One region of the Virgibacillus salidurans genome, then DNA from elsewhere that is predicted to be linked to it. Evidence: riboswitches for the same ligand, from Rfam matches in the RefSeq annotation. Region 1 holds a riboswitch; the other holds the start of a gene.
What was found. Region 1 has a riboswitch for lysine ahead of KFZ58_RS12330 (Na+/H+ antiporter NhaC family protein). Riboswitches for the same ligand answer to the same signal wherever they lie in the genome.

Region 1 (16,505 bases):
AAAAACTGACAGGACAAGCCCTTGTGTGGATATTTCGTATTTTATTGATTTTTATTGGTTTACGCATGATTTTTCAAGGTCTGGCTTAAGGAGTATGACATATGCAGGAGAAACTTTATTTCTATTATACAAATGATTTACATAGTAATTTTGACCAGTGGCCGCGTGTTGCTGGCTTTTTCAAAGAGGCAAAAGCCAGCAGGGAAGCCGCGAATGAATCCTGCTGGTTAATCGATATTGGAGATCATGTTGATCGTGTTCACCCAATAGCGGAAGCCTTTATGGGGAAGGCGAATGTTGCGGTAATGAATGATGTTGGCTATGATTTAGCGACACTTGGCAATAATGAAGGGATCACATTAGCGCATGATGATCTTTTTCATTTATATGATGATGCCGAATTTCAGGTCGTTTGCGCTAATTTACACAGTATGGATGACGATGAACCTGACTGGCTTCAGCCAACTGTAAAAATTCAGTCCGTTGGCGGGGTGAAAGTAGGCGTGATTGGTTTAACGGCTCCGTTTAATGCCTTTTATGAACTGCTTGACTGGCATGTAGAACCTCCATATAAAACACTGGAAAAATATGTGGAACAGCTGAAAAAATCAACAGATATAATTATTTTGCTGTCCCATTTAGGACTTAACGAAGACCAGGAGATTGCTCGCAGGTTTGAAGATATTGATGTGATCATTGGTGGCCATACCCATCATCTGCTGCGTACGGGAGAATATGTCAACAATACGGTGATTACAGCTGCTGGGAAACATTGTGCCTTTGCTGGTGAGGTTATTTTAACATGGGATCACGAACGTCAAGAACTTGTTAAAAAGGAAGCATATACGACCGATATCACCCATCTTGCAAAAGACATGAAGGCAGAACAAAAGCTATTTGAACTTGAGGGACGAGCGGATGAAATTTTAGCGGAAAAGGTTGTTCACATTACCTCTCCAATTGAGATAAGATGGTTTAAGGATACCAAGATTATGCAGGAACTCACCAATACGCTAAAGGATTGGACGAAGGCGGATTGTGCTATGTTAAATTCGGGCCTCTTATTAGATCAGCTTCCTGCTGGTGATGTAACGTATAAGGACATTCATCGTATTTGTCCACATCCAATAAATCCGGTTGTCGTTGAGCTGTCGGGTGATGAGTTACTCGAGGTGATTCGCTCAAGCTTTACGAAGGATTTTATGGAATTGAAGTTAAATGGCTTCGGTTTCCGTGGAGAGATTCTTGGACGTATGTTATTTTCAGGATTACACGTGGTTACTGCTATGCATGAGACTGGAGAAGAATATGTTCGAGATGTTACGTTTCAAGGTTATCCATTGGAATCTGATCGTATTTATGCTGTTGCAACAGCGGATACATTCACATTTGGCCGACTGCTTCCTGAGATAGCTAAATCGGAAACGAAGCGTTATTTTTTACCAGAATTTTTGAGGGATTTGCTGGCAGATACGTTGCGGGATAAATTTGGCGATGAATCGTGACACTTTGCCCCACCTGTGCATACACATATAGTGTCATCACGAAGGAGGCATTTAATTTTCATGATTACAGTGAATCCGTTAGAGGTAGAGGGGATTATTTTTACAGCAGTTAAGGTAGAATTGCCGAAGACAAATTTATTAGTGATTTCAAATGATGTAGGTTACATTATGTGTGCGGCTTTGGATGTGGACTTCTTTAACGAGAATGAGAAATTGAGAAAGCGTGAGGTGATCGCCGGTCGAGCTGAAGGTGTACGTACCATTGATGAATTACTAAACGCTCCACTGGCAAAAATCACGGATGCTTCAAAGGAAGCATATGGCTGGGAAGAAGGCATGATCGGTAAGGATGCCCTGGTTAAAATATCCTAAATTGCAGGTGCCTCCCAAGTTGGGGGCATTTTTGTTTAAAAATAATTTTAAATTCTAACCCTCTCAAAACAAGCATAAGTTTGTTTTAAGGGGGTTTTTATGTTGAGACAGCGGATGGGATTTCTTAAAAATAAGACACCACCTCCAGGTAAAAATTTACTTGTTATTACAATGATTATGTTTGTTGTCGTTGTATCCTTCAGTATATGGTTTATTAATAGAGGAATCACACCAACGTTAATGGAAATAGCAGAAACAAAAACAGAAGAATTTGCAACACGTGCCATCAATTCCGCTGTTCGATTTTCAGAGGACTATGATTTTGAAGAGGTTGCAGATATTAACACAGATAATGAAGGAAATGTAACGATATATGGTTGGAATTCAAACGTTATAAATGAAATAAATCGGGTATCGACAGATCGGGTGGAAGAGTTTTTTTACAGGATGAATAGAGGGGAGCCACTTACCTTTGACAATCCCCTTGAGGAACCACTTGATGAAGACGACGAATCAACCTATGTCGAACTGGATCCGACTGTAGTAGATGTTCCAATAGGGCAAGCAACCGGTAATACAATCCTTGCCAATTTAGGTCCGACTGTTCCTGTTAATCTTGAACTTGCAGGAAGTGTGAGAACTGATGTCATTCATGAAATAGAGCCATTCGGGATAAATGGTGCTTTGGTCAATCTTTATTTAATGGTCGAAGCGGATGTGCAGATTGTCATCCCTTTTATAACCGAGGTTACAGAGGTGAGTACAAGAATTCATATTGACTCAGGCACAATTCTTGGAGATGTTCCCGAATTTTATGGGGGAGATGGTGATGACCCATCGATTGCAATACCAAGAGATGACTTGCAGGATGAATAAAAGTTTAGTATAATAATATCACAAGTTTAATAATGAACCTCAGATCGGTGAGGTAGAGGTGCAAATAATAGGAGTAGTCAACAGGAGAATGACACCTGTGATTGTTGATGAAAGGATTGTTTGCCGAAGTGTAATAAGTGTCAAACTTATTATTGCTGGTATATCTCCTGAATAAGAGATGTACTGTCATGCTTTTAAGCTAATTTGCATGGAGAACTATCGATCGAAATGGAGGATAACGTATATTGCAGGACAATGGTAGGTTATTTTCTATCATTGTCTTTTTTTGTGGCTTTTTTTAAAGGCATTATGCTCCGTTTAACTTTATCTCCATGCATACAAAAAATATTGGAGGTAACCGTAATGGAAGGAACCATCTTATCAATTATTCCAGCTGTCATTATGCTTATTCTTGTTTTATTGACGAGAAAAGTGTTGATTTCACTAGGAGCCGGGATTCTGATTGGCGCATTATTTATTCATGATTTTGCGATCTGGGATACAATAAAAGAAATAGGAACGGTATTTTATGAAATATTTGTCTTGGATGGAGCACTAAACACAGGAAATATTCTACTTATCAGTTTCCTGTTATTACTTGGTATTATGACAGCATTCCTGCAAGCATCCGGCGGGAGTAGAGCATTTGGTGAATGGATGGTAAAGCATGTGAAGACAAGGACCGGTGCTCAGATTGTAACCCCTGTTCTTGGCCTGATTATTTTTATAGATGATTATTTCAACAGTCTTGCTGTTGGTCAAATTGCTCGTCCATTAACAGATCGTCATAAGATTTCCAGAGCAAAACTTGCGTATTTTATTGATTCAACGTCGGCTCCAGTAACCGTACTTTCACCAATTTCGAGCTGGGGCGCGTATATTATAGGTATTCTTGGCGGTTTGTTTGCCGTTAATGGGATTACAGATATTCAACCGATAACAGCATTTATTCAAATGATTCCATTAAATCTGTATGCATTAGCTGCCATCCTCCTTGTGTTTTTAGTAGCTTATTATAAAATGGATATCGGCGCAATGCGCAGGCATGAGGAAAGGGCTGTTGAAAAAGGTGAGCTCCTTAACCCCGAGCAGGATAGTGTACCAGGTGATTTAGGGGATGCGTTAGATGCGCATAATGATGGAAAAGTGTACCACCTATTAGTACCGATTGGCGTTCTTATTGTAGCAACTGTCGCTTCCATGCTTATAACAGGAGCAAATGCGAGCGAAGGTGATGTTACGATACTAACGATGTTTGCTAATACGAATGTTAATTTATCTTTATTCATTGGCGGATTAATAGCAGTATTAACGTCTTACGCATTCCATTTGCAACAAAAGCAACCAAGGGCACAAGCACTAAAAATATTTATTGAAGGTATAAAAACAATGATACCAGCTATTTATATATTAGTATTGGCCTGGATGATCGGTTCTATCATTGGTACGCTGGAGACAGGGGAGTTTTTAGCGCAAGTTGTTACCGATGCTTCAATAAGTGCATCTATGCTGCCGTTCCTATTCTTCATTATTGCGGGACTCATGGCAGTCGCCACAGGCACATCTTGGGGAACATTCGGAATCATGTTGCCAATCGCTGCTGAAGTAACGGCGATTACAGATATTAATATGCTTCTTCCGTCATTAGCTGCGGTACTCGCCGGTTCAGTATTCGGCGATCACTGCACACCTATTTCCGATACAACGATCCTCTCGTCAACAGGGGCAGGGTCCAACCATATTGATCATGTTGTAACACAATTGCCATATGCCATTATAGCGGCAGCCGCAGCAAGCATTGGTTACTTGATTATCGGTTTAACAAATCAAGTAGTACTGGCCCTAATTGTTACTTTGATAATTATTATTGGTGTCGGGATAGTCATCGGTTTTATAAATAAATCAAAAGTAAATAAGGCGTAAAAAAGCATTCTTGCATCTACATGATGCAAGAATGCTTTTTAAGTAAAAATAATAAGAATAATATTAAAATTGCTTTGACATAGTCATAAAGTACCTATATAATAAATAACAGAAAAAAGTAAACATTTAAACATTCCTTGTTATAGTTGTACATACACTAAGTTATAACAAGGGAAAAATTTAAAAAGGGAGGTCTTTACATGGAAACACGTTCGCAATGGGGGACAAGAGCTGGTTTTATCTTAGCTGCTGTCGGGTCAGCTGTCGGTCTTGGTAATATTTGGCGATTCCCTGCAGAAGCCTATGCAAATGGTGGGGGAGCATTTTTTATTCCTTATTTATTCGCTTTATTAACTGCAGGTATTCCCATATTAATTATGGAATTTACATTGGGTCATAAGTACCGCGGATCAGCTCCATTAACGTTTAAACGGATGAATAAAAAAACGGAATGGGTTGGCTGGTGGGGCGTTGCAGTAGCTTTCGTAATCTCTACGTATTACTCTGTTATTATTGCCTGGGCAATATCGTACTCCATCTTTTCGCTTAATTTAAGTTGGGGGTCAGATACAGAAGGATTCTTATTTAATGAACATTTAAATCTAGTTGATGCTGGTCAGATAGGAAGTTTTGTTCCTGGTGTGCTTATTCCATTAATTATTGTTTGGATTGTTGTATTAGGTGTTTTGTTTGCAGGTGTTAAAAAAGGGATCGAAATGGCGAATCGAATATTTATTCCTGCATTAGTCATTGTTTTTTTGATTATCGTTATTCGGGCGGTAACATTACCTGGTGCAATGCAAGGGTTGAATGCATTCTTTTCACCTGATTTCAGTAGTATATTGTCACCAGACGTTTGGGTAGCGGCATATGGACAGATTTTCTTTAGTTTATCCATTGCATTTGCCATTATGATCACCTATTCCAGTTATTTGCCGAAAAAATCCGACATCACCAATAACGCTTTTATCGTTGGATTTGGAAACTCGAGCTTTGAGTTGCTAGCAGGTATTGGTGTGTTCGGTGTTCTAGGTTTTATGGCAATGCAGGCTAATGTACCTGTAGATGAAGTGGTTGCTGGTGGTGTGGGATTAGCGTTTGTAGTCTTCCCGCAGATTATAAATGAGTTCCCGGCTATGAATGAGTTGTTTGGATTTCTGTTCTTTGCTTCATTGGTCCTGGCGGGATTATCTTCGTTAATATCAATTACAGAGACATATGTTGCAGGCTTAGCTGACAAATTCAAAATTTCTAGAGGAAAAGCGGTATTATTTGGCGGTGGATTGGCAGCGCTTATTTCGTTTTTGTATGCTACACAGGGGGGATTAAACTTCCTGGATGCTGTAGACTACTTCATTAACCAATTCGGTGTGGCACTACTCGGATTAGTTGAAGTGATAATGATTGCATGGTTCTTGCGTGAACTGAAGGGACTTCAATCACATGCCAATGAATTTTCAGATATTCGTCTCGGCTCTTGGTGGACGATCAGCTTAACCGTTATTACACCAATTGTCTTAGGTTTTATGATGTATCAATTGTTTACACGAAATTTATTCCAGCAGTTTGATACACCAACCGGAAACTATGAAGGTTATCCTGATGCCTTTATTATGTACAGTGGTTGGGCTGTAGCCGCGGCTGCACTAATTGTAGGTATAGCAATGTCATTTACGAAATGGAAGTCAACAAAGCAGTCGAATGAAGAATCTGAATCAAGGGAGGAAAAAATAAAATGACCGGTGGAGCAATTTTTGTTATGATCCTTGGTATGGTAATCATTTGGGGTGGGTTAGCAGCAAGTATTACCTATGCTGTGAAAAAGTCAAAATAAGCAAAAGAGCTTCTACCATGTGGGTAGAGGCTCTTTTTCTCATTCGTTTTCCATTCGTTCCCATCTTTGTAGAAAAGGATAAGGGTCAAATGACCATTCACGTTCCCCGTTATCTTGGTACATGCCATAATGCAGATGTGGCGGGAATTTTCCGGAAGTTCCAGGTGGCCCATAACCAGTGGATCCTACACCACCAAGTTCATCGCCGGGCTGTACTACCTGGCCTACTTCTAAGTCGTCATTATATCCGCTCATATGCCCATAATAATGGTAGATGTTAAAGATATCACGTATGCCAATTCGCCAGCCGCCATACAAATTCCATCCCATCATTTCCACAACACCATAGGTAGTGGACTTTACCGGTGTTCCGTAGTCTGCAAATATATCTGTTCCTTCATGAATCCGCAGGCCGCCAAAACCACGCCTATCCCCCCATGTGTTGTTGTAGCTGTAATTATATTGGGTATCAACAGGAAAACTCCGGTCTGTTAAGTTAATATCCTGAAACTTTTTAAATACTTTGGACGTATTCATGATGGTTTGTACGGTGAGATCCCTTTTGTAATGGTTCCACAGGGCAATCTTTATATCATCTTCCGTCTGTCCGTATTCAAGCAAGATATTGGCCATCGTGTACAACACATCTTCCGCGTTATCTGGGTCTGCCTTATGATCGCCATTTCCATCTTTTCCTTTTCCACTAAAAAATTCAATTATCCGTTCATCTTTAATCATTGAACTATTTCCAATACCAAACCAGACCTCAGGTGGAATATCAATGGAAATGGCTTGTTCGTCATCGGGATCCTCCTGTATGTTCCGTTCATAATTATCAATTGCAGCCAAGTAATACCAAGGTATTTGAGTTAAGGCTTCCGTTTTTTTGAAAAGAGCCATTCGTTTATCATAAATATCCTCATCTTTCTCCTCGGCGAAAGCAGCCCCGGAGTACGTGAACATAGTCATCATGATAATTAAACAGATAAGCATTTTTCTGTTGAACATTTAGTTTCACCCCCTGACCGGTGACGTACGTTTCTTTGATTTAATCGTTTCCTTGTGGAGATTTTTCCATTTCTTCGATAATCCGGTCGATTGTATTATCATAATTACGATTTTCAGTAGTTGAATTAGACAGGCTTTCTATGTCCTCAATTAATACCTCATTGTCTGAAACATATACTTCAAAAAATCCCGGCATGATGGACATTGCTGTTTTCTTTGCAATGTCAGCTGCGTTGTTTTCATCTATATCTTCATCTTTTTCATAAGCAATGAGTACTTCCTCATCTGTAACAAGTGTTGCAACTTCCTCAAATCCGTCATTTCGTAAAATAACGCGTGTAATCGTATTAGCCATTTCATTACGATCTAATGTGATATTACGATTTCTCTCTCGGTCATTATCAACTTGATCCTTTGTATATCGAACGTAGCCTATCTTTTCGTCTAATTCTTCATTTACAGGTGGTTGTTGTTCTCTGGTTGGATTTAAAGGTTCAGCCTCATTTGGATCATCTCCGGCGTTATTCGTATCCCCGCAGCCAGCTAGTGCAAATAGCACAATGAAAACAACTGATATAAAAAATTTCGAATACATTATTTCCCTCCTTCAGGTTACAATTTTCCTTTATAGTGTCTGTACAGATACGCCAATTCATGCATGAAATTATTTCTAGTCTGTGTGCATGAATTATGATAAACTATAGACAGCTTAAGCGAGGTGAGTAGCTTTGATTGAATTACATGGAAAAAATTACGAAATTATCGAGAATAATAAAGATGGATTTGAAGAAGAGGCTTTTACAGAACGTTATTCAGAAATCTTGTCCAAATATGACTATATTGTAGGCGATTGGGGTTACGAACAATTGAGGCTTAAGGGCTTTTACAATGATCATAATAAGAAAGCACCACCGGATATAAAAATAGCTGCATTAGACGATTATCTGTATGAATACTGTAATTTCGGCTGTGCCTATTTTGTTTTAAAAAAGGTGGATAAATAGAAAGGGGTAGTAGTTCCGGTTGTGAACTACTACTCCTTTTCTTTCGGATTGCCTGGCTCATCGTGGAGAGGATGCGCACCTGGGGTCTGTCTAGGAAGATCATCATGCAAATCCCTGTCAGGGTATACAAAAGCACTATCACGTTTTTGACCCTCTCTCCATGGTGTTGACTTCCCTTCTACTTTTTCATCCTTATGAATAGTCGATCCAAACGGTCCCTCCGGATATTCTTCCGGAATTAACGTGTTTCTTCTACTATCTACATTGGAAAAATCGGAGTAATTCTTTTTCTCCTTTTTTTTCATATGGGATCATTCCTTTCTGTGCTTATTTTTCACCTAAAGTGAGAATATATGATGAACAATTTTTACTATTTAACATGGGGAGAGAATCGGGAGATCCAGCATCCAAACCGGGAGAGCATTCCTCGAAAACGGTCATCCATTTAATAATTATTTGAAACACTTCCTTTAAAATCGCTGACATTTACTGTACCACGTTTTCTTCTATTATTCATACACAATATGGTATGATAAAGGGGTAGTATGACAATCGGAGGGTTACCAATGTATTTTGTTGATCGGAGTAAAATTGAACAAACGGTTTTATATATGGATGAAATCATACAGGAATTGGACAGGTATAAGTATGAATCTTTCCTTGAAAAATTGAGCCTGGAAAGAATGGTTCATGTCTTAATTGAATCTACATTAGACGCGGGAAATATGATGATAGATGGGTTTATTATGCGTGATCCAGGTGGATATGAAGATATTATTGATATTTTAATTGATGAGAAAGTATTGCCTCAGAATGAAGAGAAGACATATAAAGAAATGATTCGTTTACGCAAAATGATTGTAAATGATTATGCGTCAATCGATCACGACAAGTTAAAAGAAACGGTTATTGGAAACAAGGATATTTTTGCGAATTTCAGCACACATATAAGAAAATACTTAGATAACGAACTGGGAGTTGCGAACGCATTTTCAAATGAGTCGTTGTGAAATGAGGGTAAAAGTTGAAGCGATATAAAGGTTATTTAATTGATTTGGATGGTACGATGTATCGGGGGATTGATCCGATTGACGGGGCTGCTGATTTTGTAAATGCTTTGAATAATCATGACATTCCCTATTTATTTTTAACAAATAATTCATCGAAAACTCAAGGTGATGTTTCCGATAAGCTGAACGCGATGGGAATTAAGTCGGCTCCTGAAAATGTGGTTACGACAAGTCTGGCAACGGCGACTTATATTAAACAGAAAAAAGCGGATGCTCGCTGTTATGTCATTGGGGAAGAAGGGATTCATCAGGCTCTGGAAGAACAAGGTCTTACGATTACCGACGAGGATTGTGATTTCGTTGTCGTTGGAATTGACCGTCATGTAACGTATGAAAAATTTGCGAAGGCCTGCTTAGCTATTCGCAATGGTGCCACATTTATTTCTACAAACAGCGATGTTGCTATTCCAACTAGCGCCGGACTTCTACCAGGAAATGGTGCACTTACATCCGTGATCACAGTGAGTACAGGGATCACGCCGATTTTTATTGGAAAACCGGAAGCGATCATTATGGAACAGGCATTGCAGATATTAAACCTGCCAAAGCGTGACACATTAATGGTGGGAGATAATTATAATACAGATATTCTTGCAGGGATTCATGCTGGCATCGATACACTAATGGTCTTTACCGGTGTAACACCTTACGAGGAACTTGCCAACTTGGAAAGAAAGCCTTCCTATCATGTGCAGCGTCTAACGGAATGGATTGAAAAAATATAGGAAGAGCAAATCTGCTCTTCCTACCTGTTTCTAATCATCTATATTCGCATCATCAACATTGCTATGTGCTAATCTGCTTGAGGCAGATGCTGCGATAGCTCCCACAATATCGTCTAGAAATGTGTGAACTTCGCCTGTCGATTTATCATTTAACTTCTTTAAAATTCCTGGTTTTTGTTTGTCAATATATCCGTAATTGGTAAAACCAATAGATCCATACACATTCACAATGGAAAGGGCGATCACTTCATCAATTCCATATAAACCTTCGTCTGCGTCAATTGTTTTCTGCAACGGCTGTTCCAGCATTTTCTTCTCGGCTAATTCATCCAACTGTATACCTGTTAAGATGGCATTTTGAACTTCTCTTTTCGTTAATACACGATCAACGTTGTACCTGCACACATCCATGCTTAAGTTGTCATGATATTTTGACTGTAAGTAATATACAAGCTCCGCAATATCATCTAATTGAACGCCTCGTTGAGTTAACCATTGTCTAGCTTTTAGTTCTAATTCGCTTTTATTTGTATTTTCCTCCACTACGATCACCTTTTCTTTTAGAATTTAAGTTAAGAATTGCCTGATTTGCTCATATACTAATGATAAAAGCAAATGGGGGAGATAATGTTGCCTTTGAGAGAATTACTAGCTACACATTACGCTATCCAAACAGAAGAGAAATTGGTGCTGGATGGTAAGGAAGGCTATAGACAGGGCGAATATGTTTATTTTACCATTTCTGCCGATAATAAGGAAATTATCTATATGGAGCAAGCTGCACTTGCGTATTATCTAGTGGAAAATGGGTACAGGCATCTTGCTATTCCGATCCCAAATGTCCATGGAGAGTGGTTCAGCCTACACCAGGATAAGAAGTACATCGTCCTGCAGGTACAGTATACCCAGCAAGGAAATGATTTACCAAAAGGGGAAGTCTTGGCAAATTTTCATCAAGTAGGTTCCGCTTATAGCTATGAACCACAGTCCATTTCCAGCTATGGCGGGTGGAAGCAATTATGGATTGATAAATTAACTGTGTTTGAAACGAAAATTGAAAAAGATGCTCTGGATCATTCATCAAATTACCATCGATTACTGATGGATGTCCTGCCATATATTATTGGAATCAGTGAAAATGCGATCCAATATATTGGGGAAAGTGAAAAGGATTATCGATTTCACGACGCTGATCAAGGTACGATTGCTTTTAGAAGATATGCAGGTAATTTAGTGAATCCGGTTTTGTGGACGAATGACTTGGTATATGATCATCCAACAAGGGATTTGGCTGAATATATTCGTCTGTTGATGCTTGGTAATAACGATCAACAAGAAATTATTACATTCTTGAATGATTATCAATCCATTAGACCATTATCTGTTTTTAGCTGGCGTCTCTTGTACGCAAGATTGATATTCCCCATGCATTTATTTGATGTAATCGGCAAAGGATTTTTAAATCAGCTCCCACACGATCAGCTTCATGAAGAAATAACAGTACTTCTCGATAAGCAAGCAATTTACGAGAAAAAATTACGCCATTTCTTCCAAATAGCGAACGTTGAAACAGAATCACTACATATCCCTGTGTTACACTGGCTGTAACAAATGAGTAAGGGGTGGCACATGACAAAACCATACATTTATATTACTAGAAAAATTCCGGATGAAATAATCAATCCATATGTAGAGCAATTTGATTTTAAAATGTGGGAAAAGGCAGATGAACCAGTACCGAGAGATATTTTACTAGAAGAGGCTAAGCGTGCAGATGGTTTATTATGCATGTTAAGCGAAAATATTGATAAAGAGCTTTTGAATATAGCCCCCCAGTTGAAAATTGTCGCAAATTTGGCGGTGGGTTATGATAATATAGCTGTTGACGAAGCAAAAGAACGTGGCATCACGATAACAAACACACCTGACGTGTTAACGGAAACGACTGCTGATTTAACATTTGCATTACTGATGGCAACCGCAAGACGTATCGTGGAGGCAGATACCTATATACAAAAAGATTTATGGAGAAATTGGGCTCCGTATTTACTTGCAGGTTCTGATATTCATCATAAAACAATCGGAATTGTGGGGATGGGAAGAATTGGCGAAGCGGTGGCTAGACGTGCGAAAGGTTTTGGCATGTCGATTCTATATCATAACCGTTCACGTCATGTTGAAGCAGAAAAAGAGCTTCAGGCAACCTATGCTGATTTTAAAGAACTGTTAACTACATCTGACTTTGTTGTTTCATTAATACCATTGTCAAAGGATACAAATCAACTGTTTGACCGAGATGTATTTGATAAAATGAAATCATCTGCTATTTTCATCAATGCGTCACGTGGTGCTACAGTTGATGAGGAGGCTTTATATGATGCATTGCGGACAAATCAGATAAAAGCAGCCGGACTGGACGTATTTACAGAAGAACCGATTCGAGCAAATCATCCGCTTGTTCAATTGGATAACACCGTATGTTTGCCGCATATCGGTTCAGCTACGGAACAAACTCGTACAGACATGTTGAATCTGTGCCTTGATAATATTGCAGCAGTCTTTTCCGGAAATGCGCCGAAGACTCCTCTTTAAAAAACAAAAGCAGACATCTTTGAAAAAAGCTGTCTGCTACATTTATATGTGTTATTATATTAAAATACTTGTTCGATTTCTTTAACGCCAGGAACTTCAGACATTAATGCACGCTCAATTCCAGCTTTTAACGTAATTGTAGAACTTGGGCAATTGCCACAGGCACCCATGAGACGAATAAGAACAATGCCATCATCATCAACATCAACTAACTCTACATCCCCACCATCACGCAGTAAAAATGGACGAAGTTTGGTAATTACCTCTTGTACTTGTTCTTCCATTATTCATCTTCTCCTTTCTATCTCTAATTATAAAGGGTATTTGTTGAAAAATCTATCTAAGATTTAAATTGCATGTTTACTAATTAATTATATTTTACCTCTTTACAAATATTATGTAAAATAAAAGTAACTGGAAAAAGGGGGATTTCGAAATGGGAACGGCAAAAGTTGCGATTACCATATACGGTGCTGAACAAATCTGTGCGAGCTGTGTCGGTGCACCAGGCTCAAGGGACACCTACGAATGGCTTCAAGCCGCCATTGGACGAAAATATATCGACGAATCCATTGAATATGAATATGTTGATATTGATCAACCTCCAAACGTAGAGAAACACCAACAATTTGTTCACAGTGTTTTTGAAGAAGATTTATTTTATCCAATCGTATTTGTAAATGAAGAAATGGTCGCAGAGGGAATACCGCGGTTGAAAACGGTCTATAATGAGCTGGATAAGCATGGTGTTAGGCTGCGAGGTTGAGTTTTCTGATCGTTTGAGAGTTGAAGGCTTTAGAATAGTTCATGAAAATCAAGATAATGAGCTCTTGATTTATATTGTGGCAGCCTGAAGTAGAGGAGATGTATATAAGTAAAATGAGTAGACAGCGTGATAAGGCTAGTAAAAAACATGACCGTTTTGAGTGGATTGTTACAATAAGTGAAATACTGTTGTTTTTTCCACGTCTTATTATGAAATTTGTTAGATGGGTATTTGATCTTATTTAAGTGATGAAAATAAGATATACTGAGGAACTATTAAAAGATCATATTCAACATTATAGGAAGTCCAGATCCTTATGGACAGTAGATTGATGGAATGGGTGGTGCAACTTCAAGTACTAGTAAGGTGGTCATTTTAAACAAAAGTGTGTAGATTATTTATTCGGGCAGGTAGCCATTGGGCAATCAGCTGATTGATTATAGTGGCAACTGTGGGAATCTTACTTCGGATGCTGGTCTATTTGAAATACATAGAGGTCTAGTAAAAGCTCCAAAGAACGGAATGATTACAGTTAATATCTGGCAGGAAAATATCCGGAAATGAAATCATAGCTCATGTTCCAATAAAGAATCATAAAAAGAACTGAAGATCACAAGATCTTCAGTTCTTTTTATCTACTACATTTCTAATTCAAAATCCTTCACGTACGCTTGCGGAGTCATAATCGCTTTTCCATCGAACTTATTGAGCGGCTCGCCGCGCTGAACACGGTTTGGTGTATTCGGATTCGCGAGTGCCTGGCGGGCAATTCCAACAAAGTCGGCTTGGTTTTGTTTCAAGACATTTGCAGCTTTTGAGGGGTTACTTAATTCCCCGCATGCAATAACAGGCTTATCCGTGAACCTTTGCGGCTTCTGCCATCGTCATCGTGTCTTCGCCGAATCCAGGTGTAGTCGCGTCATCATCTGAAATGTGAATATAGTCTGTACTCGTTTTTCCGAGTTCTGAGAAGATGATTTCTGCTTCCGCTTCCCCGCCCGGCCATTTGTAGCTACCGTTCGTTGCTTTCATCTGAGAGATCCGAATACCGAGCATCATGTCAGTCCCAATTGCCTCTCTTACTTCCTCGATCACTTCTTTAAGAAGACGTACTCGGTTTTCTACACTGTCCCCATATTGATCGGTTCGATGGTTGCTGGTTTCAGATAAAAATTCGTCGAGTAAATAACCGTTCGCTCCGTGTAATTCAACCCCGCTGAAACCTGCTTGTTTCGCAAGTTCTGCCGATCGAACGAAGCCGCTTTTCACTTCTACAATTTCCTCTAACGTTAACGCTTTTGCAGTTGGGAACGGACCGCTGCCATAATATACTTCTACTTTATCCGCTGGCGGAGAAAACGCAGATGGTGCAACTGTAACATCCGTATAATAATTTCCTTGTGTTTGGGCTCCTCCGTGCATAAGTTGCGCAATCATTAACGCTCCGTGAGACTTCACGCTGCTTACGACCTGCTTCCAGGCTTTCGCATGCTTTTCAGTCGCGAGTCCGCCTTGATATTTGTATGCCTGGCTATGCTGGGTGTCCGGATATACACCTTCCGTGATGACCGCCGCAAATCCTCCTTTCGCAAAACGTTCGTAGTACTTGTGCACGCGTTCATTCGGTGTGCCATCTTCTTCTGAGCTGACGCGTGTCATCGGCGCCACAATATAGCGATTACGTAGTATATGGTTTCCTATGTTGCCTTGATTAAATAATTCTTCCACGATAATCACCTTGCTTTCATTAACTTCTAATCTGTTCATTCCTTTTCAACCGCAAGATTAAACCTCTAGAAATTGTTTTGCCTTTACGTCTTCCATGTAATTACTAAGGAATAAATTTTTACTAAAGCCAGCTTTCACCTATACGCAAACGGGCGCTCACTCGTAATAAAATAAGCGTCTTTTTTACTAAATAAAATTGAATGTAGTGGCAGTTTCTGAAATAATTGGTATTAGTCAACAAGAGGGACAGCAAAACTGTCCCTCTTGTTGAAAATGTATGATGTGAATACCAACATGATTGATGGTCACATACGAGAAAATAAAGAACCTATTTGCGAAAATACTTATAAACAAGTGAGTTGAGTATGCTTTTTTAAATTCTATTCAGGAGGGTTATACTTATTATGCCATTATTACTTGAAACAAAACGTTTGTTATTAAGGCCATTTGAGTTAGAGGATGCTGCAGGAGTCCAAAGGCTGGCTAATGATAAAGAGTTAGCTAATACTACTTTCTTGCCTCATCCATACCATGTAGAAGATGCAGAAAATTGGATAAGAAGCCATCCACAACTTATTGAAAGCAAGGATGCTTTTCCATTTGCAGTTATTCTTAAATCTGATGAAATATTAATAGGAACAATGACTCTTAGAGTTGATAAATTACATAACAAAGGTGAGTTAGCTTATTGGATTGGTAAAATGGGCAGAGATAACTCCTGAAGAAAGATGAGAAAGAATGAGACAAAAGGAATTAAAAAATCCTCTAGTAGTATTCATGGCAGTGGTCTTCCTGATTTGGTGGGTGGTTTGGGGTGGAAGGGTACTGGAATACTTATTCTTGTGTTAATATTAGGTTTTATAATATATGCCGTTTTCTTTCGTGAACGAGCACTTTTCGGAAATTTGTATGGGCGAAATATTATTAAATCATTCGAACGCATGTATAGGAATTTGAGATTTGAATAAATAAACAGAAGTGTCTATCTAGGGACAGGGGGGACAAGAACACAGTATCTATTGTTGAGATGTATGATATGAATAACAACATGATTGATGGGTGCACCGATCGGGAAAGGACCCCGTCCCTAGTCCCATTTATT
Region 2 (16,505 bases), 1.2 Mb from region 1:
AGGAGCTGACAAAATGTATACAATTAGTGAATTCGGAATGAAAACTGGTATCTCAACGAGAACACTGCGCTTTTATGAGGAAATTGAATTGCTCTATCCGAGTGAACGCAACACGAGTGGTCATCGTCTTTACGGACTTTCGGAACTAGCCACGCTGCAACAAATTCAATCGTTAAAATTCATCGGTTATTCACTTCAGGAAATTAAGAACTTTCTTGAAGAAAAAGGTGCATCAATGGACCATTTGGAATCTTCACTGCCCCTACAAAAGAAGCTGTTAATGGAGAAAAGAGATGAGTTGAACCGGGCAATTGATTCAATCGATTATGTGCAGGGATTGCTTAAGGAAGGACATTCGATGACATGGCGGCACTTAAGTTCCTTGCTCCAAAGTATTGAATGTGAAGAGGATCAAAAGGAATGGATGAAGGAGTATTTCTCTGAAGAATTCGCTCAGCAGTACTTTGATCTTACGAAAGAACAGCGACAAGAGCTTGATAAAGATTGGATGTTGATCTTAGCAGACGTAAAAAAGCTAATAAAAGAACAACGTGCCAGCACATGCTCCTGAAGCGAAACAAGTAGTCTTTCGCATGCTCAAACTTCTCTCAAAATCCATGCCAGAAGAAGAATTGCTCAATTACATGAATAAAATTGAACACACAGTCGAATCAGGTAAGATGGATGATTTCAATTTTCCAAGCTTCTGGACACCAGAGGAAGAAACATATATAGAAGAAGTGATGAGAGCCATTGAGCAAGAGATGGAAGAGTAGTGTTTGAAGACAGATGGGAGGCATGATTATTTCTACTGATCTATATTACTTTTACCATAGGAAACCCCTTTAGAAAAATTACATCCAAAGGGGCAATATAAACAGTTAGTCTTTATTTCAAACCCACACACTTCGATGGAGAATTTGTAATTAGAAAAGTTGGCTTTGTTAAAGGGGTTATTAGAAAGTGTTCTTTGCTTTATTAGAATCCCTTATACTTTGAAGTGCAATCCTTTACGGCAAAAGCTCATAGCTTGCACTTATGCGGTAAGAAAGTAGTTATACTTTCTTAACTGCCAAGAAACGATATCGTACGATCAAATTAGAAAGGGGAAAACATATGGAAACAATGCTATCTGTTGAAAAGTTAGGAAAATCTTTTAAAGACAAACAGGTTATCTCAAGAATCTCCTTTGATGTACGTAAAGGAGAAATTATGGCAATCCTGGGACCGAATGGTGCCGGGAAATCAACGACCATTCGCAATATCATGGGGATCATGTACCCGGACGAGGGGACGATTACTTTTCAAAACAATGCGGCACAGGAAATTCCGCGTCATAAAATCGGCTATTTGCCGGAGGAGCGCGGTCTGTACAAAAACGTAAAAGTCATGGATATCCTGCTTTATTTGGCGGAACTCAAGGACTATCCGCTTGATAAAGCGAAAGAGCGGGCACTTGCCTATTTGAAAAAATTTGATCTGGAAGGAAAAGAAAAAGTTTCAGTAGAAGAACTTTCCAAAGGGATGGGGCAAAAAGTTCAATTTATAGCATCCGTTATTCATGAGCCAGAGCTATTGATCTTGGATGAACCTTTTTCCGGACTTGACCCGGTCAGCCAGGAATTGTTCAAGCAAGAGATTCGTAATCTTGCAAGCAAAGGTACAGCAATTCTCCTCTCATCCCATCAAATGAACCTAGTTGAGGAAATGGCTGACAGGTTGTTCATGATGCATCAAGGTCAAAAAGTGATCCATGGAACGATGGATGATGTAAAGACACAATATGCGAATTTCAAATGTACCATACGCGGAAAAAATGACCTCGGGGAACTCGAACGCATACCACAAGTACAGCGCGTGAAGCAAAGTGAGGAAACGTCGGTTCTTTATTTATCCAATGATGTGCAGCCATCCATTTGGTTGAAGAATTTGCCGGATCACATTGTCATTCAGGAATTAGCTATCGATCGTATTTCCCTACATGAAATATTTATCGATATCGCAACAGACAGAAATTTAGTAGAGGAAGCTGGTGAATTACATGCATAACACAACGAAGGTTGCTAAATGGGAAATTAAACGCAATATGAAAAACAAATCCTATCTTATCGGATTATTTTTGACACCTGCTATCTTTCTGTTTTTCTTCATGATGCCATCTATTTTCGGTGGATCGGATGAGGAAGAAGCGGCATCCACAACCGTTTTTGTAAATGATCAACTCGGTGTGTATGAACAAATGGAACAAACCGCAGAACAATCCGGTTTCGACTGGGAGTTGCAGCAAACCGATGTGGAAGAGTCTGATGTAAATGCTGCGCTGGAGGATGAGGAAAACACTGCCTACGTATTTGTAGATGAGAGTTCCTTGGAAAATGGCGTGGTACCAGTCTATACAAGTAATGAAATGGATCAATTTTTTACCAATCAAGTGCAAGCATTAGCAGCGCCAATTCAAGCCATGAAATTGGAAGAGTTGGGTTTGAGCGATGAAGAAATGGCGGTCGTCTCAAGTGGTGTTGTTTTTGAAGAAACAACAGCAGGTGACATGGAAGCTAGTGAATCCGGAGAAAGTACCGACACCGGGATGGCAGCGGATAATCTGATGGAGCGAATCGTTCCTGGTGCCTTTGCCATGGCGATCATGCTTTCGATTGTTTTGACAGGGATGGCGATATTCCAAAGTGCCTCCCAGGAAAAGAAAGACAAAATTGCTGAAATCATTCTATCATCCTTAACACCTGGAGAATTGATGCAGGGTAAAATTGTCGGCTATTTTGTATTAGGGCTTATTCAGGTCGTCGTCTTGACGGTATTTATTTTACCGGTACTTGTATGGCAAATAGATGTACCGATTCTGGAATATCTATTCGTACCAGAACTTCTCTTGTTGATTGCTATCGCTATTCTAGGCTATCTGTTGTTCGCTTCTATTTTCGTTGGAATTGGCGCAACGATGTCAGATGTGTCAACAGCAGGGAACTTCCAGGGCATGGTTATGATGCTGCCATTTTTGCCAGCTATTTTTATCGGACCAGTAATAAGTGATCCAAGCGGCTTCGTAGCACAACTCGGTACCTATATTCCATTTACCTCTCCAGGCGTGTTACTGCTCCGCCTCTCGCTGCTGGAAGAATGGCCTTGGATGGAAATCCTTATCGCCATCGCTATTTTAGTTGTGAGTGTCTGGGTCTTCATGAAACTGGCAGGAAAAATATTTAAGACAGGTATTCTTATGTATGGGAAGAATGCGACGCCGGGTGAGATTTGGAAGTGGATCCGAGCTTAGTGTTTATATCTGTAATATGATCTATTAAGTGGCATAATGAGTGTAAGCAACAACCCGTTACCCTTCAAGGGGATGAATGCAAATATAGAATAGACCTCCACTTGGCTGTTTAACTCAAGGGGGGTCTATCTTTGTGATCCCGTGATTATCCCAACAAGAAATTAATCCATTCACTCATATCGTAAGGCTTCAATAGGATCTAACTTAGAAGCTTTATTAGCATTCCAGAAATAAGACCTAATCATGAAGAATGGTTACTATTTTCCCTTTCTATTGAGACTTTCCAAACAAACGAATGCAGTAGCTATTGCAATTTCAGTATCGGTCCGGATACGACTATGGATATGTTCGGCTTGGCGACAAACAAGAAGGCGAAAAGCCAGCCTTAACTCCTTATTCCAATGGTTCTACAGAAGTTGAATTGCTAAAATTTTTATAAGCTATATAAACAGAAATGCCTGAACCGATGAGAAATAAAATGGAAACGATAAAATTCAGTTCCTCCAAGGATAAGGCTTCTCCTGCCGTTGTATCTTTAGGATTGTTTGCTCCAGTTCTTTGCGTGGACGACATTATGACACCCCCAAATGTTGTTCCCTTTTATTAAACTATTCAGCAACGAAATATCTGATTATGTATTTGACACGCTTGTATTATGATACAAGTCCATCAATCTAAAATCCCCTTGATCAGCTCTCGATAATCTGTTAGTATATTATGTAATTTCATAACATACCTTATCAGATCGATGAGGTAGAGGCGCGGATGGTAAAAGTAGTCAATTGGAGTATGACATCGATGATGATTGATGAAAGGATTATTCGCCGAAGCATAATAAATGTCAACCTTATTATTGCTGGGATGTCTTTAAAGAAGGGACATACTGTCATGCGTCGTGCATGGAGAACTGCTGATCGAGATGGAGGATAACGTCTATTGTCAAACAAGGATAGGTTATTTTCTATCGTTGTTTTTTTGTATTTTAAAAGGGTTTGTACCTATTAAAATAGCAATCACCACTCAAGCTCTCTCCGTGAACACCCAAACAGTTTCACCACCAGCTTCTCAGCACTGCTTCATACATTTCTACAATTTATCTATTCAGCCGATAACGGAGGAGAGAGCCATCATGAAAAAAATCTACACCAATGGAAATTTTTATACATTTGATTCTATTAAAGCGAACGTTCAAGCAGTAGTGGTTGATAATGGTCGGTTTATCGATATGGGGACAACGGAAGACATGTTGCTCCATTGGAAGGAAAATGGTAGCGAAGTCATCAATCTGGAAGGCAAAGCCGTTACACCTGGTTTGATTGACAGCCATCTTCACCTTTCACAAATTGCTAGTAAATTTTTGAATTTAGATCTGACAGGTATGGCTTCCAAACAGGAAATGCTGGATCAAATCGTGACGAGGACAACGAAGCTAAAGCCCGGAGAATGGCTTGTAGGAAGCGGCTGGGATGAAAATCTTTTTAGCGATGGGTCGCCCATACCTGCCATTCATGAGCTGAACCAGGCCGCGCCGCATAATCCGTTATTTTTATCCAGAATCTGCGGACATGCATCTGTAGTTAATACGAAGGCTTTAGAGGTGATTAACTATCATCCGGATATGAGCCTCCCTGAGGGTGGGGCGATTGTTTTAGATGAAAACACGAAAAAACCAACTGGGCTCGTACTTGAATCGGCCTCAGAGCTGTTCAAACAGCATATCCCCGCAAAATCCTATGAGGAGCTAAAAGGTGCGATGAGACAGGCAATTCAATTTGCACTGGAAAAGGGATTAACAAGTGTACACTCAAACGACCCTCTCTATTTAGGCGGACTCGAGCAAACGTATCGAATGTATGATGAATTACTGAATCAGGAAGAGCTCGGACTACGCGCAAATCTATTAATCAATCATGATTTTCTCGATGATTTAAGAGATATGGGCATGTACGTGGGATACGGAAATCATACGTTGCAAATCGGCGCGGTAAAATTATTTGCTGATGGCGCATTTGGAAGAAGGACTGCTCTTTTATCAGAATCTTACGAGGATGACCCGGAAAACTATGGAGAAGCAATGTATAGCCAGGAGGCAATTTTCGATATTGTTAAACGATCCCGTGAGCTGTCCATGCCTGTTGCTGTGCATACAATCGGCGATCAAGCGCTCGAAAATGTATTGGATATTTTGGATCAGTTTCCGGCCGCTAGCTACCGTGACAGACTTATTCATACACAAGTATTGCGAGAAGACCTAATAAAGCGACTGGCGCGACCTAGTCGGATTGCCGATATCCAGCCACGTTTTCTGGCCGCGGACTTTCCATGGGTAAAGGATCGACTTGGCAAAAAACGAATCGAACTAGCTTATGCATGGAAAACACTGCAATCTGCTGGTGTTATTTGCGCGGGTGGTTCAGATGCGCCTGTAGAGCCTGTTGATCCATTGCTTGGCATTCATGCCGCAGTAACAAGGAAAGCACCTGGAGAAAACCATGATGGCTGGAATCCAAAAGAAAAATTAACAATGCATGAAGCCTTCCGCCTATTCACGGAAATGGGCGCATATCCAACCAATGAAGAAACCGTAAAAGGAACGATTTCAAGAGGGAAATTAGCGGATATGACCGTGTATTCCAAAGATCCGTTCACGTTTGCAGACGCGGATGAATTGTTAAATACAGACATTGAAATGACAATCATCGGCGGAGACGTCAAATACCAGAAAAATACAACGTCCTAGAAAGGAGTACTATTTATGGAAGCTTTATTAGAAAATGTATCTGCCTTTTTATGGGGATTGCCGCTGATCCTCACCATTGTTTTTGTGGGATTATTCTTTACATTTAGAAGTAAATTTTTTCAGTTCATCTACTTGCCGCATATTTTGAAAAAGACATTTGGAAGTCTGTTTAAAAAGAAGGAAGCCGGTTCAGGGAAGGGAATCTTATCATCGTTTGAAGCAGTAAGTACCGCAATAGGAGGATCTGTTGGTGTGGCAAACATTGGTGGTGTCGCAACGGCAATTGCTGTTGGTGGACCTGGTGCGGTATTCTGGATGTGGCTGTGCGCATTGCTCGGCATGATTATAAAGACGGTAGAAGTAACCTTATCTGTTTACTACCGGAACACAGATGAAAACGGCGATCCATACGGCGGCCCTACGTATTATATGGAAAAAGGACTTGGTGAAGAGCGAAATTTTAAATTCTGGATGATTCCTGCATTTATTTTCGGCATGGGTATCTTTTCAACATTCTTTATCACCATGCAAAACTACACCATATCTGAGGCGATCAGTTCTACCTTTGATATTGGTATGATCCCTGCTTCCATTCTGTTTATTACCGTTCTTTATTTTATTATTTACGGTGGCATCAAACATATTGGCAAAGTAGCATCCAAACTGGTTCCGTTTATGGTTGTATTTTATATTCTTTGCGGATTGTACATCATTATCAGCAACTTCGGCCAGATCGGTGAGGTTTTTTCCCTCATATTCACGAGCGCCTTTGGAGGCACCGCTGCCGTTGGTGGTTTTACGGGAGCCGCGGTTGCGCAAGTGATTCAAATGGGGATGGCCAGGTCGGTGTACAGTAATGAAGCTGGTTGGGGAACCTCCGCGATGGTCCATTCCACAGCGAAAGTTGATCATCCAGTAAAACAAGGAGTCTGGGGCGCATTTGAAGTGTTTGTAGACACGATTATTGTATGTACGATTACTTCATTTACAATCATTATCACTGACGTATGGTCTTCCGGCTTGTCCGGCGCTGATTTGACGCTATCCGCATTTGAAGTTGGAATCGGTGAGACAGGAAGAATCATTATCACCCTGTGCATTTTCTTATTTGGTTTAACCACCCTCAGCGGCTGGTTTCTCTATTATGAGATCCTGCTTCGGCATTTGCTTAAAAATAGAAGGGAAAAATTAAAAAATGGACTGCTCACCTTTTTCAAATGGTTTTATCCTATACCCGGCATGCTGATGGTCGTTTATGCCGCCAGCTTTGGAATCCCGGGGCAAACCGTCTGGTATTTCGCGGATATCACCTCTGCGATACCGACATTTATCAACGTGGTCGTGATTTTGATTTTGAGTAAAAAATTCTTTGAGCTGCTCAATGATTATAAAGCGAGGTATCTTGGAGTTGGGCAGGTGGATCCTGATTTTGTGTTGTTTTATGAGGATAAAGAGAAGCAGGATGCGGAAAGGAAATTGATGTGAATGATGGGAGTAACGGCCTGGTGGACGATTCTGGGCTGTTGCTTTTTTTCGTTTGTTCCGCGTCAGGGTGATTTGTCCAGCGGTTGCGGACCTTTGTCCGCGGTTAGAGCGCTTCGTCCAGTGCTCACATTCGTTTGTCCAGCGAACAGAGCGACTCATTTCGCGGTCGAGGTCTTTCGTTCCGCGCACAGAGCGGTTTGTCCCGCGATTAGAAATTAACATAACCTTCCCTCTATTACCTATCCCACATCCCCCACCAATATCCCTGCCACAAAACGTCAAAAAGTGCTATTCTACCTATCGCTTCTAGTCCATCCGAATTATTTTTGTCAAAATATGGTTTGCCTTCTTCTTGATTAGGATATAATTAAGTAATATTATTAGTTTAATAGTATTCATTTTCATATCATACAAAGGAGGTTCACATGAAGTTTATTCGGTATTTTACAGTTGGAATGGCTTTCTTGCTATTTTTATTTCTATTTATCCCAACAAGTCAGGCAGAAAATGGAGATACGTATGAGGTAAGTAATACGGTGAACGTTCGAAACGCACCAGCTGCAGGCGCAGAAATCATTGGCATGTTAAGTAAAGGCGACACCATTGTTGCTTTTCAGGAGCAACATGGCTGGGTGCAAACCTATTACGCGGGTGAGGAGGCCTGGGTCGCGAAACACCATTTATTCCCAATAGTCTCTTCAGTAGATACAGTAGCTTCAGAAAACGCATCCGAGAAAATTACAGTCACGGCAAATAATGTTCATATTCGTACAGGTCCGAGCACGAACCATACGATCATTGGAAGAGCAGCATATGGAGATACATACAATACCCTAGACACAGCTGGGGATTGGCATAAAGTTTCTTTAGCCAATGGATCTACAGGATGGATTGCTGCATGGTTAACGGATTCAACGACTTCATCCGAGGAGACGGTGGCGGCGCCAACTAGCAGTGAATCAAATGACACTGCTGCCGAAAATGAAAATTCTTCCGGATCACTGGAAGGATATACGATTGTCCTTGACCCAGGTCATGGCGGAAAAGATCCTGGTGCTATCGGGCTTAATGGTATATATGAAAAAGACTTGGCTATATCCACAACCGACAAAGTGGAGACTCATTTGCTTGATGCCGGTGCAAATGTAACTGTAACGAGAACGGGTGATTATTTTATTCCGCTTGATGAGCGGACGCAGATTAGCCACGGAAACAATGCAGATGCGTTCATTAGTTTGCATTATGACGCTTTCCCGATTCTATCGGTAAATGGAGTAACCACTTACTTTCATTCCAATGGAACGGACCGTCATTTAGCAGAGGAAATTCAAGCTTCCCTCGCCTCAAAAGTAAATTTGCAAGATAGAGGAGTCTTACAGGGGGATTACCGTGTGCTACGCAATAATAATGCTCCATCCGTCATAACGGAGCTAGGATTTATTACAAATCAGAGTGATCTTGCAACAGTACAAACAGCAGATTATCAAAACAACGTAGCACAAGCTATTACGAATGGATTGAAGAATTATTTTAATGAATAATTGGAAGGGAAATCCGCCCTCACTTTGCTGAGGGGCAGATTTCCCTTTTCTAATGCAGCCATTTCCCGGATCTCATCTTTGGTGTTTTGGGAGAGGCTGCTTTCCCTTTGCTTAAATCCTGAGCACCTCTTTCCATATTAATCCGAACATATAATTCATGCATGATTTCTTCCATGGTCACATTATCCGGTAGGTCTTTAATCATTTTAATTACTTCATCTTTGGTGTTCACGTAATTTACCTCCCTTTAAGGCATATAACGTCAGTATAACATGATCTACTACCATAATTCGCTTTCCAGATATCAGCGACAATAAAGATGCTCCATTTGATTGAAACAAATCCGCATTGCTTCGAGTGGAAATGCAGTCTACTCAGCAACTCGTTCAAAAAAGGGCGTAAAGTTATTGAAATGTCATAGACTAATAAGTTATGTCTTGCCAACAATGATGTGACAGCTTTCCTGAGTTATCCATACATTTATATCACAAGAGTAAATTACTCGAATGTGATGGTAGACAGGATCGATTCAAAGTTTTGTGCTGGACGACCAGACAATTTCTCGATATCTCCCGTAACGATATCGAAGTCACCATTTGAAAAGTTCTGTTGGATACTCACAACAGCAGAAACGACCCCTTCTGGAAGTTCTGCCTGCTGAAGCTGCTCCCCGAGTGTCTCGGCAGGCAGTGTTACGTACTTCAATGATTTACCACTTGCTTTAGCTATTTCCTCTGCTCTCTCGGCACCAGTTAGGCTTTCTGGTCCAGTTCCCGTATAAATTGCGCCATCATGACCTTCACCGACAAGTAGACCGGCGGCTGCTGCAGCTAGATCGTCACGAGAAACAAAACTTACTTTGTTTTCAGTGATACCAGTAAGTGCACCTTGTGCTAGGGACATCTTTGCTTCGTCTATAATAGACTCTGCATAGTAACTCATGCGTAGTATACTCCATTGGTTAGCTCTTTTCATCAAATGTTGTTCGCCGGCAAAGTATTCAGCTGCGATGTTCGTTTTCTCCACATTTCGCGCCCCAGCAGATGACATAAGGACAATGTGAGACACACCAGCAGCTACGGCTTTGTCAATAGCTGTAATATTCTGCTGTGCACGACGACCGATCTCCATGTCGGTGGAAGGTATCAACAACAGCCTGTCCAAGCCACTGTAGCCTTTAGAAAGTGATGACGGTTGATTATAATCCCCGAATCTAGCTTCTACACCTTCACGTTTTATTTTCTCTGGAGAGCGCGAAATGGCTACAATACGATGCTCATTGGACCGCTCCAATAAATAGTTAACTACCGCTCCACCCAATTGTCCGCTTGCACCACTTACACCAATTTTCATCATTTATTTACCTCCAATTTGTTATTATGTTTCATTTTTCTAAAGTTCTATAGCCTTCGCCATCTTAGAAATAGGTTATCCCCATGTTAAATCACCCCAAAACTAGCACGCCTATTGATAAAAATCTTTTCCATTAGCTGATCTGGGCTGCTAACTGCAAGCATTTCTCATTAACCCCCCTACATGCCTCCTAGAATAAACTTCTCTTTACTTAGCATCTTTGCCGTTTACGATAGATAAAGAAAAAATACAACAAACGATAGAATTGCCAGGAATAGAATCATAGCTGTATCCTTAAAGGCATCCTTTACTCGAATATGTGTAAGAACTCCTCCTATACCACTAATGGCAAGTAGAAGTGTACCCGCCTTATTTTCAAGTTCTTTACTTCAACACCTATCGATTATCCAACACTTGTTGTATAATTAATATAACAAGCTGGAAAATTTGAAGCAATAGACAATATTGCACTTCTATCGCTTAAACGACAGATTGATAAAAACGTCTAAAAAATAGGAGGAAATTAAATGGCAAAACAACTGGATCCACGAACTATCCGTACACGTAAGCTTATAATGGATGGATTTATCGAGTTAGCAATGAAAAAAGACTTTAATGACATATCCATTAAAGATATAACATCTGTAGCAACGGTAAATCGTGCAACTTTTTATAATCATTTCTATGACAAATACGATCTACTGGAAAAAGTGTTAAGTGAAAGTATGATGAGGGAAGTGATTCAAGAAGTAAGTACACATGGGGTCATTCACGAAGAAAGCATGAAATCAATCTTTTTATCCATTATTCAGGCCCACACATCACTTAGTAATCAATGTTCGCGAAGTTATGAGGCATTTACACCCCAGATAGAAGCGATATTTAAAATGGAACTTCAAGACTTTTTCTCAGAGTGGGCCGGGATCCAATGGCCTAATCAAAACAAAACTGAAGTAAAGGCATTCGCAGTGATGCTAAGCTGGGCGCTGTATGGAGCCGCGATGCATTGGATGCAAAATCAAACGGAAAAACCAGAAGATTACATTAAGCAATTAATGCCTTTCATTAAAAATATGGATAAAGAAGATGTAAAATAATATAGGTTTATTACTAAATTTATCTAAGTATAAAAGAGCCTGTTTTTTATAACAGACTCTTAAGAGTGCTTTTTCACAATCTCCATTTATTTTACCATAACTATTTAATATCTTAAGGACGATCTTCCGCAAAATGGTTCAATTGAGGAACATTCCTATTGTCACGCGACACCAGCCATTTACAAGCTACTCACCCGGATACATTTCCCGCAAAAACGCAACCGATTGCTGTATCAACGCCTTTAACACATCCACATCAATATCTGCTACCTTATTGATATACACACATGCCTTACCTGTCGTATGTTTACCAAAGTCTTTTAATAATTCTTCTCGTTGCTCGTCCCCTGTTGCAAAGTACAGGCTGATTTTTGCCTTTCGTGGTGAAAAGCCGACCAATGGTGCATCGCCTTCGTGGCCAGATGCATATTTATAATGATAGGAACCAAATCCAATGATGCTCGGCCCCCACATTTTAGCTTTATAGCCTGTCGCCTCTGTAAAAATATCTACTAATCGATACGCATCTTCACGTTTTTTAGGACGCTCAACTGTTTCAATAAATGCCATAACACTGAGATCGTTTTCTTTCGTTTTTAGTTCATACATCGCTATCCCTCTCATTTCCTAAAAATCAATCTCCCTGCTTGCCCTTCGCTATTTTTCTGTAAATCAGAAACCCAGCCAGACCAATGATTCCAAATACGATAAGCACAGGTAAGCTTCCAACCACAAAAACAAAAATCCCCGAAAAGACGGACATAATTACGTTAATGCTTTTCATAAATTGATCTTTCATCTGCTCCCAGGTGTTTAAATCGTCACCGGATATCGAGACATTATTTTCTTCAATATTGATTGTAACAGTTGCAAGATCCGTTCTATTTTCCAAATAATTCATCCGACCTGTGATTTCTTCAATCTCTCCCTGGACGTTTGCCAAATCATTTGAAATAGCTAACAGGTTCTCTGTTGCTTCTGCTTCTTCCATAAACGCTAGTAGCCGCTCTTCCACGACTTGTTGCGATTCCAGGCGCGCCTCCAAATCAACATACTCCTCTGTCACGTCCTGCCCGGAAACCGAACTTTCCAGGACCTTGCTGCTACCTTCCTCTACGACCTGAATAAATGCTTGAAACTGGTCTTGAGGGATTCGTGCGGTTACTTGCCCACTCGTTGATTCTTCATCTGTACCCTCTTGCATGGAGGAATTCACAATATATCCTCCACGATCTGAAACTTGGGTCTGAATATCATTTACAGTTTGTTGATAATCGCTTACCTCAACACGCAGATTGGCCGTGTAAATTACTTTTCGATCTACATCTTCTGCTTGTGAGATAGTTTCCCCTTGAGATTCCTCGCCCTCCTGCGGCGCACGCTCCGCATCGTCCGTGTTAGTCATCGAATTACTGCTTTCATCTGCTGAAAATTCCTCTGTCTCCATTGTAACATCATTCGTTGATTCACTATCTTCCGTATCATCGCTGCAGGCCACTATGAAAACACTTATACTCACCAAAATCATAATAAACAGGACTTTTCTCATTTTTAACCCTCCCGAAAATACACTCTTTTTCCCGGCAAAAATATAAAAACAACCATCACAACTGCTAGCATCAACATCTCAAATGACAACGTTATAATCGTGATACGCAGTGGTATGATATCTGAGATCACACCAACTCCTAAAACAAATATGATTTGAAAAAGGCTTTGCAGCAATTGGAATATACTTGTCACCCGTCCCATCAACGCTGTAGGCACATTATTTTGGTAAAAGGTCATGATCCCCGCATTTAAAAACACGTTAAAGAATCCTAGAATCGTAAACCCAAATGCAATGGATAGAAACGACCATGAAAATGCATATAAAATATAGCCAACAGTTTGCATTAGAATTCCAATAGCGATCATATAACGCAGCGAAAATTTTTGTGAAAACACCGAGATCAAAAGTGCACCCGCAATAGAACCAATACCTGTGATACTGATTAGCAAACTATAATCTACCTCAGTCAAACCAACCACCTGCTGCGCGAAAACCACTTCCTGAGCATCCATCGCAAATGTGAAGATGGCCGTGGCCAAAAATGCCACATAGAGGAGCGCAACATACTTATGCTTCTTTATAAAAGTCAGAACAACTTTAACGTCCGTCACTATCTGAGAAATCGTTAGTTTTGGAATAGCATTTTTATCATATGTATCTTTTTCCGGTAAAATATATAATAGGAAAGCAGCAAGTATGAATGATACACCATTGATCAAAAGTGTTGTCGTGACAGAGCTCATCAGTATGAGCGTCCCACCGATAGCCGGCCCGATAATAAAAGCTCCGGATGTTGTGAATGACTGGACTGAATTATATCGCTTCCGCATATGTCTTGGAATTAACTGTGTGATGTAGGTCGTGGATGAAGGAGTAAAAAACGCCTTGGCAATACTCAAAAAAATCAAGATCAGGTAAACGAATCCTATGTTAGGGGCAAAAGGAATTAAAAATATGAAAATCGCTCTTGCCAGGTAGGTTACAATCATGATTTTCCTTTTGCTTCGATAATCGATGAAACTTCCCGTCCAAAATTTGGTCAGGATATTGACAGCCGGACCGATAATCCACAAACCAGCCACCGCTGCTGCAGAACCAGTCATCTGAAACACCAAAATATTAATGGCAACCAAGTAGATAAAGTCACCTATCCCAGCAATGCCGACAGAAGTTAATAGAAAGATAGGTTCCTTCCAATTAGCCAATTTGGATTTCATAAGCTGCCTTTCCTTTCTCCTTATGAGCCTGGGTTTTGTTGTTATATACTTATTCCATGCAAAGGCTTGAAATTCCTTCATAATGGAGGAATTATTTTTGGGGTTGATTATTGTGATAAAATAATAGAGAAGGAGCATGACTTACATGAAAAAACATAAAAAGTTTAAAATAGTAATCGGCATTATCCTATTCGTACTTTTAATCGCCGCGGCTGTGATTATCTATTATCTTAATTTCTATGAAGAAGATCTCAATGAGCGCCTGCCAATGACAACTACGGTTAAAGATGAAGATAGCGAACCGGAGGACATTGCGTATCGTTTCTGGTTTGATTATATGCAGGCTTATAAAGGAGAAAATGTTAGTTCATGGCAGCGGCTTGCAGATGTTCGTTACAATGAGTTCCAACTACTCGCAGGAGATGAAAGTGAATTTGCGGTTGGTGTAACGTTTTGGGCAATTTTAGATAGTAAAAATTGGTCCACACACCGTAGCTGGGGAGACGTACAGGAAGACGGGACCATTGAAGATATTGAGTGGACATTGCGAATCGAGAAAACAGGGGACAATGAATATACCCTCAAACGAATTGACGAAACTTCAAACGCAACTGCTGGATTGGCTCCGCTGGAAGACACCTATCAAAAAGAGGCCGGGATCGACGTACCTGATGAAAAGCATCGTCACCGAATTGCAGATGGTAACGTTGAAATAACATACGACGGCGGCGACAACTGGCAGGAGGTACCCGCCCGATTAGAAGAATTTTTCAAAGGAGACTACAATGGTCCCAAGCATAGCCTGATAGACGGGAGTTATGTCATTTCCCCGGATAAAACTGCTTTTGTCATTGGTGGGGGAAGAGAGAGTAATTTGCATGTTCTCCAGTCCAATGATATGGGAGAAACCTGGGATGAAGTAGATATTTCCACTCCGTTTCCAGCGGCGCGCATGCGTTTGATCGGCTTTACTTCTGAACAAGATGGGTATTTGATCGTGACTGGAGGCAGGACGATGAGTGCGGAAGGTCATCTTGTTTTTAAAACCAATGATGGTGGGAAAAACTGGGAGCAAACAGGCTCAGCGGATACAAGTCGGATGCTAACAAGTGGAGGCTTTATCAATGACAGTCTTGGATTCCTGTCTTTTGGTGCCGAACGGCGTAATGATCAACCCCCGCTTCCATCCTTGTATCGCACGGAAGATGGAGGAGAAAATTGGAACAGGGTTGAGGTGCCCATCCCTGCTGAATATCACGGAATTTTCACCATTGCTGAAGTCCCAACGTTTGACGGTTCCCAAGGTACCCTGCTCATTAGTCAGGGGCCAAATGGCGATTATCAAGGCGGCAATGTAAAAGCAAGATTTGTCTCCGTTGATGACGGGGCAACATGGTCCTTTGCAAATCTGGTTGATCCGGATGATGTGATTGAGGAATAGGTTGTTCGTGTTGTTTGGTGCCACTTTGATTTAAAATAAAAAAAGGCCTGCGGTAAAACAGAATTTCTTCTATTTTACTGCCGGCATCTTTATTTCTTATACTTGATATTTTTTAATCAATCCAACAAAAGCATCCACAAACGTTTGCAGGAATTGAACTGTTCCTTCATTGTTGATTTTACCATGTTCATCCACTAAATCTGCTGAATTGGCAAGGTAGACCTCAGGTTGTTGAACCACAGGCATATTCAAGAATGTGAGGGATTGACGTAAATGGTGGTTTGCTCCAAATCCACTCAAATTACTTATCGAATGGCTAATAATACCTGCTGGTTTGCCTTCCCACATACTTTCGCCATAAGGTCTTGAACCTACATCCAAGGCATTTTTTAATACACCTGGTACAGAACGGTTATATTCAGGTGTTACAAATAAAATAGCGTCACACCCTTTAATCGTGTTGCGGAATGTAGTATATTCCTCTGGGGAATTACCATCATACTCTTCATTATATAATGGGAGATTACCGATATCGACAAACGCTGTTTCGTAACCTTCAGGAAATAGTGAAGCTACATTTATCGCAATTTTTTTAGCAAAAGATTCTTTCCGTAAACTACCAACTACAATACCAATTTTCGTCATATTGCATCATCCTTTTTTAGTTCAGTTTTTTTCTCACATTTCTTATTTTCACCATTTTATTCTTAAATATTATGGAACCCTAACTTTTGGATTTAGGGGTAGAAGAATTTGTTGTTCCGATGAATTTCTGAAAACCATAGTTTAA

Region 2: it holds a riboswitch for lysine, as region 1 does, so the genes downstream of both, KFZ58_RS17840 (amidohydrolase) here and KFZ58_RS12330 (Na+/H+ antiporter NhaC family protein) in region 1, are expected to answer to the same signal.

The regions. Positions count from the first base shown of each region.
Region 1 covers NZ_CP074373.1:2,379,423-2,395,927, reverse strand. Annotated here, with positions in the region: gene KFZ58_RS12350 (sulfite exporter TauE/SafE family protein) at 1-89, shown strand, start outside; gene KFZ58_RS12345 (bifunctional metallophosphatase/5'-nucleotidase) at 102-1,505, shown strand; gene KFZ58_RS12340 (YunC family protein) at 1,566-1,877, shown strand; gene yunB (sporulation protein YunB) at 1,992-2,753, shown strand; lysine riboswitch at 2,799-2,980, shown strand; gene KFZ58_RS12330 (Na+/H+ antiporter NhaC family protein) at 3,117-4,676, shown strand; gene KFZ58_RS12325 (sodium-dependent transporter) at 4,877-6,415, shown strand; gene KFZ58_RS12320 (methionine/alanine import family NSS transporter small subunit) at 6,412-6,510, shown strand; gene KFZ58_RS12315 (M23 family metallopeptidase) at 6,550-7,518, opposite strand; gene KFZ58_RS12310 (YhcN/YlaJ family sporulation lipoprotein) at 7,559-8,113, opposite strand; gene KFZ58_RS12305 (YutD family protein) at 8,247-8,522, shown strand; gene KFZ58_RS12300 (hypothetical protein) at 8,552-8,827, opposite strand; gene KFZ58_RS12295 (DUF86 domain-containing protein) at 9,089-9,532, shown strand; gene nucF (5' nucleotidase NucF) at 9,547-10,317, shown strand; gene KFZ58_RS12285 (phosphatidylglycerophosphatase A family protein) at 10,348-10,860, opposite strand; gene KFZ58_RS12280 (YutH/CotS family kinase-like spore coat protein) at 10,945-11,925, shown strand; gene KFZ58_RS12275 (2-hydroxyacid dehydrogenase) at 11,947-12,909, shown strand; gene KFZ58_RS12270 (NifU family protein) at 12,969-13,193, opposite strand; gene KFZ58_RS12265 (YuzD family protein) at 13,346-13,675, shown strand; gene KFZ58_RS19185 (hypothetical protein) at 13,789-13,920, shown strand; gene KFZ58_RS19380 (PrpF domain-containing protein) at 14,093-14,239, shown strand; gene KFZ58_RS19180 (oxidoreductase) at 14,314-14,520, opposite strand; gene KFZ58_RS12260 (oxidoreductase) at 14,528-15,442, opposite strand; gene KFZ58_RS12255 (GNAT family N-acetyltransferase) at 15,808-16,125, shown strand; partial or broken gene KFZ58_RS12250 (DUF6366 family protein) at 16,142-16,287, shown strand.
Region 2 covers NZ_CP074373.1:3,578,950-3,595,454, forward strand. Annotated here, with positions in the region: gene KFZ58_RS17815 (MerR family transcriptional regulator) at 14-571, shown strand; gene KFZ58_RS19245 (hypothetical protein) at 645-776, shown strand; gene KFZ58_RS17820 (ABC transporter ATP-binding protein) at 1,117-2,049, shown strand; gene KFZ58_RS17825 (ABC transporter permease) at 2,042-3,289, shown strand; gene KFZ58_RS17830 (hypothetical protein) at 3,683-3,862, opposite strand; lysine riboswitch at 4,036-4,207, shown strand; gene KFZ58_RS17840 (amidohydrolase) at 4,419-6,029, shown strand; gene KFZ58_RS17845 (alanine/glycine:cation symporter family protein) at 6,045-7,514, shown strand; gene KFZ58_RS17850 (N-acetylmuramoyl-L-alanine amidase family protein) at 7,940-9,055, shown strand; gene KFZ58_RS17855 (hypothetical protein) at 9,105-9,287, opposite strand; gene KFZ58_RS17860 (SDR family oxidoreductase) at 9,554-10,411, opposite strand; gene KFZ58_RS17865 (TetR/AcrR family transcriptional regulator) at 10,936-11,505, shown strand; gene KFZ58_RS17870 (DUF1801 domain-containing protein) at 11,692-12,114, opposite strand; gene KFZ58_RS17875 (DUF4349 domain-containing protein) at 12,140-13,054, opposite strand; gene KFZ58_RS17880 (MFS transporter) at 13,057-14,274, opposite strand; gene KFZ58_RS17885 (WD40/YVTN/BNR-like repeat-containing protein) at 14,420-15,715, shown strand; gene KFZ58_RS17890 (NADPH-dependent FMN reductase) at 15,812-16,360, opposite strand; gene KFZ58_RS17895 (hypothetical protein) at 16,440-16,505, opposite strand, start outside.